Regions from separate parts of the Mediterraneibacter sp. 210702-DFI.5.30 genome, predicted to be linked through region 1. Evidence: a T-box and tRNA genes for the amino acid it is inferred to sense, from the RefSeq annotation. Region 1 holds a T-box; the other holds one or more tRNA genes.

Region 1 (5,443 bases):
AATCATCCGGTACCGGTGAGTCCAAGATATCTCAAAGGAACTTCGGTAAAGATCGGCGGAACTTTTCTGGCAGCGACAGGAGCTGTATTTGGATTGACCTCTGTTATTTTTCTTATCATCACTTTGATTGGAAGTGTGATCACAGCGTTTGATGTAGTCAGTGGTCTGATTATTGGAATTTTTGCAGTTGCTTTTATATCTTTTGCAGTGATGACTTATGTAGGAGTAGATATGGTACGTACGGTGGGAAGGTTTCGCCAATATGTATCTGTTCTGAGAGACCGGGAATTTTGTGATATTAAGGAAATTGCTTCTGTGACAGGGCGAGATGTCAGAAAGGTTCTGAAAGATGTGAAAAAAATGATTACAAAAGGCTGGTTCTGTCAGGGACATCTGGATGAGAAAGAATCCTGCCTGATGGTCAGTGAACATGCATGGAATCAGTATACAGCTCTTATGGAAGACATGAAACAGCGCAAGGCAGAGGAGCAGGCTGCTCAGAAAAAGATGCGGGAAGAGTATGACAGACTTTCACCGGAAGTACAGAAGATCGTACAGGCAGGAGATGAATATGTGAGAAGGATCAAGGCAGCGAATGACGCAATTCCGGGAGAAGTGATTTCGGCAAAGATTTCCCGCATGGAACTGCTCGTGGATCGTATTTTTGACCGCGTGGAGCAGAATCCGGATTCTGTGAATGATATGCGAAGAATGATGGATTATTATCTTCCGACAACGATGAAACTTCTTGAAGCGTATGAAGAGCTGGATGCACAGCCGGTACAGGGAGAAAATATCATTTCTTCCAAGAAAGAGATTGAAGATACGATAGATACATTGAATATTGCATTTGAGAAATTACTGGACAGCCTGTTCCAGGATACAGCATGGGATGTATCTTCAGATATTTCAGTACTTCATACAATGCTTGCGCAGGAAGGTCTGACAGAAGACGGACTGAAGAAATAATGATATCCCAAACAGACAATGAATCAAAACAGTTACAAACAGAAATGGAGGATTGCTATGAGTGATGCATTCAAGGATGTAAGTACAGTGCCGACACTGACACTGGAACCGTTTCAAGCGGAAGAAGAAAAGAAAACGGCGGTGCAGCCGGAAGAACCGAAGCTGGATGATACGATCCTGACAGAAGAAGAGCGCAGGATGGTAGATGCATTTGCACAGCAGATCGATCTGACGAATTCTTCTATGATTCTTCAGTATGGCGCAGGTACACAGAAAAAGATGGCAGATTTCTCAGAAAGTGCTTTGGAAAATGTGAAGTCAAAGGATCTGGGAGAAGTTGGTACACTGCTTACGAATGTTGTAACTGAACTGAAGAGCTTTGATGAAGAAGAGAGCAAAGGATTTCTTGGAATATTTAAGAAAGCATCGAATAAAGTTGAATCTATGAAAGCAAAGTATTCGAAAGCCGAAGAAAATGTGAATCAGATCGTGAAAGCACTGGACAACCATCAGGTGCAGCTTTTAAAAGATGTTGCGATACTCGATAAAATGTATGATCTGAATCTTACTTATTTTAAAGAGCTTTCTATGTATATTCTTGCAGGAAAGAAAAAACTGGAAGAAGTAAGAAGCACACAGCTTGCTGAATTGATGAGCAAAGCTCAGGTAAGCGGTCTCCCGGAAGATGCGCAGGCAGCAAAAGATCTGGATTCGATGTGCAACCGTTTTGAAAAGAAGTTACATGATCTTGAACTGACGAGAATGATTTCCATCCAGACCGCACCACAGATCCGTCTGGTTCAGAATAATGATACACAGATGGTAGAGAAGATCCAGTCTACAATCGTGAATACGATTCCGTTGTGGAAGAGTCAGATGCTTCTCGCACTTGGAGTAGAACATTCTTCACAGGCGGCGGCAGCACAGAGACAGGTGACGGATATGACAAATGAACTGTTGAAGAAGAATGCGGAGACATTAAAAATATCCACAATTGAGACTGCAAAAGAGTCTGAAAGAGGAATTGCAGATCTCGAGACATTAAAAGCAACAAATGAATCACTGATCTCTACATTGGATGAAGTGATGAACATTCAGAGAGAAGGAAGAGAAAAACGCCGGGAAGCGGAGGCGGAACTTCGCAATATGGAAAATGAATTGAAAGCAAAGCTTCTGGAAATCAGAGGATAAAGCTTTTTGGCTTGACAGCGGGTGTTTTATCAGTTAGAATTTCATTTGATAACTGACGTTGAACGGGAATAGTAGATACGCAGCATGCTTCAGAGAGAAGGCGGCAGGTGAGAGCCTTTGCATTACGGTATGGAACCGGCCCGGGAGTCCCTGTATGAAAGTACAGCGTAGGTCCTGCGTTAAAGGAGAAGAAAGTGAATGCAGATACAGAGATCATTTGTGTTGGTTTTGATTATAGGATGGATGTATTGCATTAATTAGGGTGGTACCGCCGGAGATATTCGGTCCCTATCGTGGGGATGCGATATCCCGGCGATTTTTTATATTAAAGTAAAAGCAAACTGCTGTCAGGGGCAGCAATGCAAAAAAACAAAAAGGAGAAGAACAATGGCAAAGAAATTAGTACAGAATATCACTGCCAGAGAAGAAGATTTTGCTCAGTGGTATACAGACGTTGTGCGTGAAGCAAAACTGTGTGATTATTCAGGTGTTAAAGGATGTATGAACTACCTTCCGAACGGATATGCTCTGTGGGAGAATATTCAGAAGAACCTGGATGCACGTTTCAAAGAGACAGGAGTAGAGAATGTATACCTTCCGGTTATGATCCCGGAAAGCCTTCTTCAGAAAGAAAAGGATCATATCGAAGGATTTGCACCGGAAGTTGCATGGGTAACACATGGTGGACTGGAAGAACTTCAGGAAAGATTCTGTATCCGTCCTACATCTGAGACACTGTTCTGTGATGTCTGGAGCAAGACAGTTCAGTCTTACCGTGATCTTCCTAAGGTGTGGAATCAGTGGTGTTCCGTTCTTCGTTGGGAGAAGACAACAAGACCATTCCTTCGTTCCAGAGAGTTCCTGTGGCAGGAAGGACATACAATCCATGCAACATACGAAGAAGCAGAAGAGCGTACAAAACAGATGTGGAGAGTCTACAGAGACTTTGCACAGGATGTTCTTGCAATCCCGGTAGTTTCCGGACGTAAGACAGAGAGTGAGAAATTCGCAGGAGCACAGGATACTTATACAATCGAAGCGCTGATGCATGATGGAAAAGCACTCCAGTCAGCAACAAGTCACTTCTTCGGAAGCTCCTTCCCAAGTGCATTCGGTATTCAGTATTCAGATAAGAATAACGAACTTCATGAAGTATACGAGACATCCTGGGGACTGTCTACAAGAATCATCGGTGCGCTGATCATGGTACACGGAGATGACAGTGGACTTGTTATTCCACCAAGAATCGCACCGGTGCAGACAATGATCATTCCGATCGCTCAGCATAAAGAAGGTGTTCTTGATAAGGCAAATGAACTTGTTGATACACTGAAGGCAGCAGGATACAAAGTGAAAATCGACGATTCTGACAAAGCACCTGGATGGAAGTTCAGCGGACAGGAGATCCTTGGAATCCCGACACGTATCGAGATCGGACCGAAAGACATCGAGAACAATCAGGCAGTTATCGTACGCCGTGATACAAGAGAGAAGATCGTTGTTTCTCTGGATGAGCTTACAACAAAACTTGCTGAAGTTCTTGAGACAATGCAGAACGATATGTTCGAAAGAGCAAAAGCATTCCTTGATTCTCATATCAATGAAGCAACAACAATGGATGAGATGAATGAGAAGTTCAATGAGAACCTTGGATTCATCAAAGCAATGTGGTGTGGAGACGAAGCCTGTGAAGATGAGATCAAAGCTCAGACAGGCGGAGCTACATCTAGATGTATTCCAGAAGAGGAAGAACATCTTTCAGATGTATGTGTATGCTGCGGAAAACCGGCGAAGCATATGGTATACTGGGGCAAGGCATACTAATTCATTTCGTTGAAAATAAAGAAGAGATTTACTTTCATAGTTGCTAGAAAAAAGAATTTGATTTAATAACAAATAACAGATGGTTTCTTAAGAAAAAAAGAGAGTGCCATCTGTTATTTTTGTATGGAAAATAATACGAAAAATAATATGGAAAATGCGAAAAAAGCCTTGACTTTCGGCGCTAAACGTAATAAACTAAACGAGCGTGTGGAAAAAGGCAATGTCTTTTTGATGCGCAAATAAGGATAATGACTTAATTATCCGCAGCCCCTTGAGGCATAAGCCCAAGGTAACGAATAATTCATAGGAGGTGAAAAGAATGCCAACATTTAACCAGTTAGTTAGAAAAGGACGTCAGACTTCTGAGAAGAAATCTACAGCACCGGCACTTCAGAAAGGATACAACTCCCTGAAGAAACGTGCAACTGATGTTTCTGCACCACAGAAGAGAGGTGTATGTACAGCAGTTAAGACAGCTACACCTAAGAAGCCTAACTCAGCTCTGAGAAAGATCGCCAGAGTTCGTCTGTCAAACGGAATCGAAGTAACAAGCTACATTCCAGGTGAAGGACACAACCTTCAGGAGCATAGCGTTGTTATGATCCGTGGAGGAAGAGTTAAGGACCTGCCAGGTACAAGATACCACATTATCCGTGGAACACTTGATACAGCAGGTGTTGCTAAGAGAAGACAGGCTCGTTCTAAATACGGTGCTAAGAGACCGAAAGACGCTAAATAAGAAGTCGCGGATTGCAGTATAGTATTTTAGATAAGTGTAACTAATAGTTAAATCGTATCACAAACAGAACTATGATTAGTCGTAGGTTGCGGATGCTATATAGATTTCGCGGCTGCGAGCACATGGAATGTGATCTCATAGAAAGACACATGTGAGTACCGATGAATTAATCCCGGAAAAACCGGAAAATATGATTAAGGAGGGAAGGACCGTGCCACGTAAAGGACATACTCAGAAGAGAGATGTATTAGCGGATCCAATATACAACAATAAAGTTGTTACCAAACTTATCAACAACATCATGCTTGATGGTAAGAAAGGCGTAGCACAGAAGATTGTATACGGAGCATTTGAAAGAGTAGAAGCTAAGGCTGAGAAGCCGGCTATTGAAGTGTTTGAAGAGGCTATGAACAACATGATGCCAGTTCTTGAAGTTAAAGCAAGACGTATCGGTGGAGCAACATACCAGGTACCGATCGAGGTTAGAGCTGACAGAAGACAGGCACTCGCACTTCGCTGGTTAACTATGTATTCACGTCAGAGAGGCGAGAAGACACAGGAAGAAAGACTGGCAAACGAGATTCTTGATGCAGCTAACAACACAGGTGGAGCTGTTAAGAGAAAAGAAGATATGCACAAGATGGCAGAAGCAAACAAGGCGTTTGCTCACTATCGTTTCTAATTATTTTAGGAGGAAAAAATCTTGGCTGGAAGAGAATA
Region 2 (5,443 bases), on a different contig from region 1:
GAGACAAAATTTGTAACTAAGGTGGTTTATTATTATGAAAGAATCTAATAGCCAGGCATTTCGTCGTGGTTTTCGCGATGGAATTCCGATCGGACTTGGATATCTTGCGGTCTCCTTTTCAATCGGTATTGCCGCAAGAAATATCGGCCTGAATGCATTTCAGGGATTCCTTATGAGTCTGTTAAATAATGCATCTGCCGGAGAGTATGCCGGACTGACTGTAATTGCTGCAAACTCTCCTTATATTGAGGTCGCAATTGTCACATTGATCACGAATGCACGTTATCTTCTGATGAGCTGTGCCATGAGTCAGCGTTTAAGTCCCGACCTTTCGTTAGGACACCGTCTGCTGATGAGTTATGATATCACAGACGAACTTTTTGGAATTGCGATCAGCAGACCAGGTACTTTAAATCCTTATTATACCTATGGCGCGATGGTAACTCCGCTTCCGGGCTGGGCTTTTGGAACTATGCTCGGTGTCATTGCCGGAAATATCATGTCACCGCGTATGGTCAGTGCATTTAGTGTTGCCCTCTTTGGAATGTTTATCGCTATCATCATTCCTCCTTCGAAGCAGAATAAAGTCGTTGCGGGACTGGTTACTCTTGCATTTATCTCAAGCTTCGCAGCAACTTGCCTGCCTTGGATCTCCACTCTGTCGGATGGTACCAGAACAATTATACTGACCGTCGTACTTTCAGCCGGAGCAGCATTCTTCTTCCCTATACCGACAGAAGATGAAACTTCAGCTTCAACTAAGCAATAATAAAAACGTAACTGTTCAATTACTCAGAAGGAATAAAAATTATGACACACAATATTTATATTTATATTCTTATCATGGGCGGTATCTCTTATTTAATCCGCGTACTGCCGATGACCTTGATTCGAAAACCTTTGAAGAACCAGTTTCTTCAGTCCTTTCTATACTATGTACCTTATGTCACACTAGCAGTGATGACATTCCCGGCGATCCTTCATGCCACACAGTCTCCAATCTCCGGAGTTCTCGCTCTCGTTGTTGGAGTTGTAGCCGCATGGTGTGGTGCCGGCCTGCTGCCGGTCGCAGTTCTTTGCTGCGCAGTTGTATTTATTGCAGAGCTTTTCTTGTAGAGTGATCTTATAGATTTTAGTAACTGTCGATGCCCTTTTTTCTGCCATTGATGCTTTTTTCGCTACCGTCGATACCCTTTTTCGTTTGGCGAAATGAATTATCTTAATTTTCTGACATTTAAGACAATTTCTTTAAAAAGTCTAACGCAAAAATATCAAAAAAGGGGTTGCATTTTTCTGTAGCTTTGATATAATAACCATGTTGTTTGAAACAAGCAACAAACAAAACTCAAGTAATGCGGAATGGTGTAATTGGCAGCACAGCAGACTCTGACTCTGTTAGTAGGGGTTCAAGTCCCTTTTCCGTAGCTGGGAATTTGCTTCGGCAAGTTCCCTATTTTATCGGAGTGTGGCTCAGTTTGGTAGAGCGCTACGTTCGGGACGTAGAGGTCGCAAGTTCGAATCTTGTCACTCCGATGTTTTAAGAGATTACAATTTGTAATCTCTTTTTTGTTATAGTCTCTTTGTTATTAAGTCAATATTATAAACAAAATGCGTTGACCTCAAATTCACAAAAATGAAAATCGGTCAACGCACCATCATTATCTATTCATCAAATCTTTATTTTAGCTCCCCATCAAATACAACGGTTGCCGGTCCTGTCATATAAACTGTGTTCTTCTCCTGATCCCACTGAATCTCCAAATCTCCGCCAAGAAGCTTTACAGTTACTTCATCTTCTGTCAATCCATTCAGAATACAGGAAACAGCTACAGCACATGCTCCTGTTCCGCAGGCAAGTGTCTCCGCAGATCCTCTCTCCCAAACACGCATCTGTACAGTATGTCTATCCAGTACTTTTACAAACTCTGTGTTCACACGTCTTGGAAATCTCTCATGGCTTTCGAATTTTGGTCCGATTTCTTCAATCGGAAGATTATCAACATCATCTACATAAACAACTGCGTGCGGATTTCCCATAGATACGCAAGTCATACGATATTCTTTTCCATCCACAAGAATCGGTTCATCTACAGCTTTATCTCCCTCAGCCACAACCGGAATTTCTGCCGGTGTCAAGATTGGGCTTCCCATATCAACTCGAACCTTCGCAACTTTTCCATTTTCTACGAAAAGCTGAAGTGTTTTGATTCCTGCTAAAGTCTCAACTGTAATCTCTGTTTTGTCAGTCAGACCGTAATCATACATATATTTTCCAACACAGCGAACTCCATTTCCACACATTTCTCCTCTGGAGCCATCCGCATTATACATGGCCATCTCACAGTCTGCCACTTCCGACGGACAGATCAGGATCAATCCATCGGATCCTATTCCAAAATGTCTGTCACTCACCTGGATTGCCAACGCTGATGGATCTTCTACCTTCTCTTCAAAACAGTTTACATACACATAATCATTTCCAATTCCCTGCATTTTTGTAAATTTCATTCTCTTCTCCGTTCCACTGTCATCACTGACAGTCCTCTCATTTGTTATTGTTTACAGCACTTCTTATTCGTTACTGTTAACAGCTGCCTCTTATTCATTCATAATTGTCAGCACCATCTGTGCTGTTTCGAGCATATTAGTCCCACTTTCCATACTGCTCTTCTGTAAATATCGATGTGCTTCCTCTTCTGACATGTTATTTCGTTCTATCAGAAGCGCTTTCGCCTGATCGATTATCTTTCTCTGAGAATCGTCTCTCTTTCGTATCGTTTCTCTGCGCTTTCTTCTCTTCCTGCTCTGTGTCTGCTGAATCATTTCAACGGTATTTACCAAATCATAAACTTTGATTGGGAGTGGAAGTCCTACAACCCCATCCGGCAGTCCATCCATCCACTTATCCGCTGAAGCCACCAAAAGCATGTCAAACGTATCCGGAAGAGATTCTCGTAAATCTGTATACTGCATATCTTGAAACCGATAACCACACACGACAATTCCATCGTTCCAGTTATCAGCATACTGCAAAACCTTAGCTCCTGTCAAACATACCGCAGATACTTCAATACCCGCACGAACCAAACTATTACGGATATTTACTGCATTTTCCCTCTTTGGAAAAACGACAATAATGTTGCTCATATCTGCTCACCTCTTCCGCTAACTACTCTTCTATCAATCCGTTCTCTCTAAATGCCAAATGCCAGGATACCTGAACTACAGCCTGTAAAGATAATGATCGATCTCCCAGTCTGTCACCTGCATACAATATTCTTTATATTCTTTCTTATTTGCTTTTATGATCTTCTCGGCAAGCTCTTTCCCTAATACGCTGATCAGCAGTTCATCTTTCTCAAGCTCTGCTGTAGCAGCCCCAAGCGTTCTCGGCAGTTCTTCCACTTGAAGTTCATCTCTTCTTTCCTGCGTCATCTTCTGAATATTTTCATCAATATTCTTCGGAGGCATGATCTGATTCTTAATTCCATCCAGTCCCGCTTTCAGAAGTACTGCAAGTGCCAGATATGGATTCGCCGTAGCATCCGGACTGCGAAGTTCCAGTCTTGAATTGTCTTCTTTCTCCATAGACACACGGATCAAAGGTCCTCTTGTCTTAGCTGACCATCCCATATAAACGGGTGCTTCATACCCCGGCACAAAACGTTTATAAGAATTGATCGTTGGATTTGTAATACAGGTGATTGCCTTCATATGTTTCATCAAGCCACCAATAAAATAATATCCTTCCTGACTGAGTCCGTTCTCATCCTCTGCGTTATAAAGTGCATTTGTTCCATCGTTTTTATATAAAGACAAATTAATGTGCATTCCTGACCCATAAGTCTCACTCTTCGGCTTTGGCATAAATGTCGCGTGCAGACCGTGTCGTTTTGCGATTGTCTTGACAACCATCTTAAATGTCATCAGATTATCTGCTGTAATCATCGCCTCATCGTAGTGAAAGTCGATTTCATGTTGCGCCGGCGCAATCTCATGATGTGAGGAAATAATCTCAAACCCCATATCTTCTAATGTTAAGATCATATCTCTTCTCGCATTTTCTCCAAGATCCAATGGCCCTACATCAAAATATCCTCCCTGCTCGTGAGTTACTGTTGTCGGTCTACCGTCATCATCTGTATGGAAAAGAAAGAACTCGCATTCCGGGCCGACATTCATCGTATATCCCATCTCTTTCGCCTCCGCAACAGCCTTTCTGAGTACATAACGCGGATCTCCTTCATACGGTGTTCCATCTTTTTTATACACATCACAGATCAGTCTTGCAACTTTTCCCTGCTGTGGTCTCCATGGAAAGATTTCAAATGTACTCAAATCCGGATATAAATACATATCTGATTCTTCCTCATCTGCAACCCCTTCCAAGGAAGAAACATCAAACATACAGCGGTTATCCAACGCTTTTTCAAGCTGTCCTACTGTTACCGCCATATTTTTCATCGTTCCAAAAATATCTGTAAACTGCAATCTGATGAAAGCGACATCTTCTTCCTCTACTATGTGAAAAATATCATCTCTTGTATAGTTATGCATTATTTTTCGACCTCCTTTATCATAAACTGATACGATAAAAGGGCGTTCTCCACCTAAGTTGGAAACGCCCTTGTTTCTGTGTTACATTATAATGATTGACTGTTTTCTTGTCAATTATTTCTGAATCAGTTCAAGAACTTCTTCTTTTACAGGCATTGCTTTGATCGCACCCTTCTTTGTTGTTACAAGTGCTGCTGCCGCATTCGCAAATGTCAGCATCTCTCCTAACTGTTCCTCTGTCAGATTCTCAAAATCATGATCAACCAGATAATTCAAAGAACTTCCACAGAAAGTATCTCCTGCACCGGTTGTCTCAATTGCTTTCACTGAAAATCCCGGTCTCTCTACGCGCATGCCTTTGTAATAAGCTCTACTTCCGTCTTTTCCCATAGTCAGAAGAATCAGCGGAATATTGTATGTCTCCTGCAGATATGCGATTCCCTCATCATAGTCTTCCTTACCGGATACAAACTGAATTTCATTATCAGAGATCTTCAGGATATCACATTTTCCAAATCCATACTCCATCTGCTCTTTTGCAAGATCAAGAGAGCTCCACAGCGGCGGTCTCAGATTTGGATCAAAGGATACAAGGCAACCATTTGCTTTTGCTGTTTCTACCGCTTTCTTTGTCGCTTCACGCACACCTTCATGTGTCATAGAAAGTGTTCCAAAATGAAAGACTTTTGTATCTTTTACTACTTCTGGATTCACTTCATCTGCAGTAAGCATCATATCCGCTCCCGGATTACGGTAAAATGAGAATTCTCTGTCTCCATCTGGGAATGTATGTACAAATGCGAGTGTTGTATTCACATTTTCGTCAACCATCAGATTGGAGGCATCGATTCCGGCTTCCGTAATCGTATCTCTTAATAACGCTCCG

The links. A T-box is a leader RNA that pairs with one kind of tRNA and senses whether it is charged. The one in region 1 lies ahead of proS (proline--tRNA ligase), so its partner is inferred to be a tRNA-Pro.
Positions count from the first base shown of each region.
Region 2: it has a tRNA-Pro gene. The T-box ahead of proS (proline--tRNA ligase) is inferred to sense a tRNA for this amino acid. The anticodon was not compared.

Region 1 covers NZ_JAJCME010000012.1:57,767-63,209, forward strand. Annotated here, with positions in the region: gene LI126_RS11920 (5-bromo-4-chloroindolyl phosphate hydrolysis family protein) at 1-969, shown strand, start outside; gene LI126_RS11925 (toxic anion resistance protein) at 1,027-2,160, shown strand; T-box leader at 2,210-2,453, shown strand; gene proS (proline--tRNA ligase) at 2,548-3,984, shown strand; gene rpsL (30S ribosomal protein S12) at 4,304-4,723, shown strand; gene rpsG (30S ribosomal protein S7) at 4,935-5,405, shown strand; gene fusA (elongation factor G) at 5,427-5,443, shown strand, end outside.
Region 2 covers NZ_JAJCME010000008.1:6,601-12,043, reverse strand. Annotated here, with positions in the region: gene LI126_RS09780 (AzlC family ABC transporter permease) at 35-769, shown strand; gene LI126_RS09775 (AzlD domain-containing protein) at 811-1,116, shown strand; tRNA gene LI126_RS09770 (tRNA-Gln) at 1,354-1,425, shown strand; tRNA gene LI126_RS09765 (tRNA-Pro) at 1,460-1,533, shown strand; gene dapF (diaminopimelate epimerase) at 1,678-2,508, opposite strand; gene LI126_RS09755 (ANTAR domain-containing response regulator) at 2,599-3,147, opposite strand; gene glnA (type I glutamate--ammonia ligase) at 3,223-4,557, opposite strand; gene LI126_RS09745 (carbohydrate kinase family protein) at 4,672-5,443, opposite strand, start outside.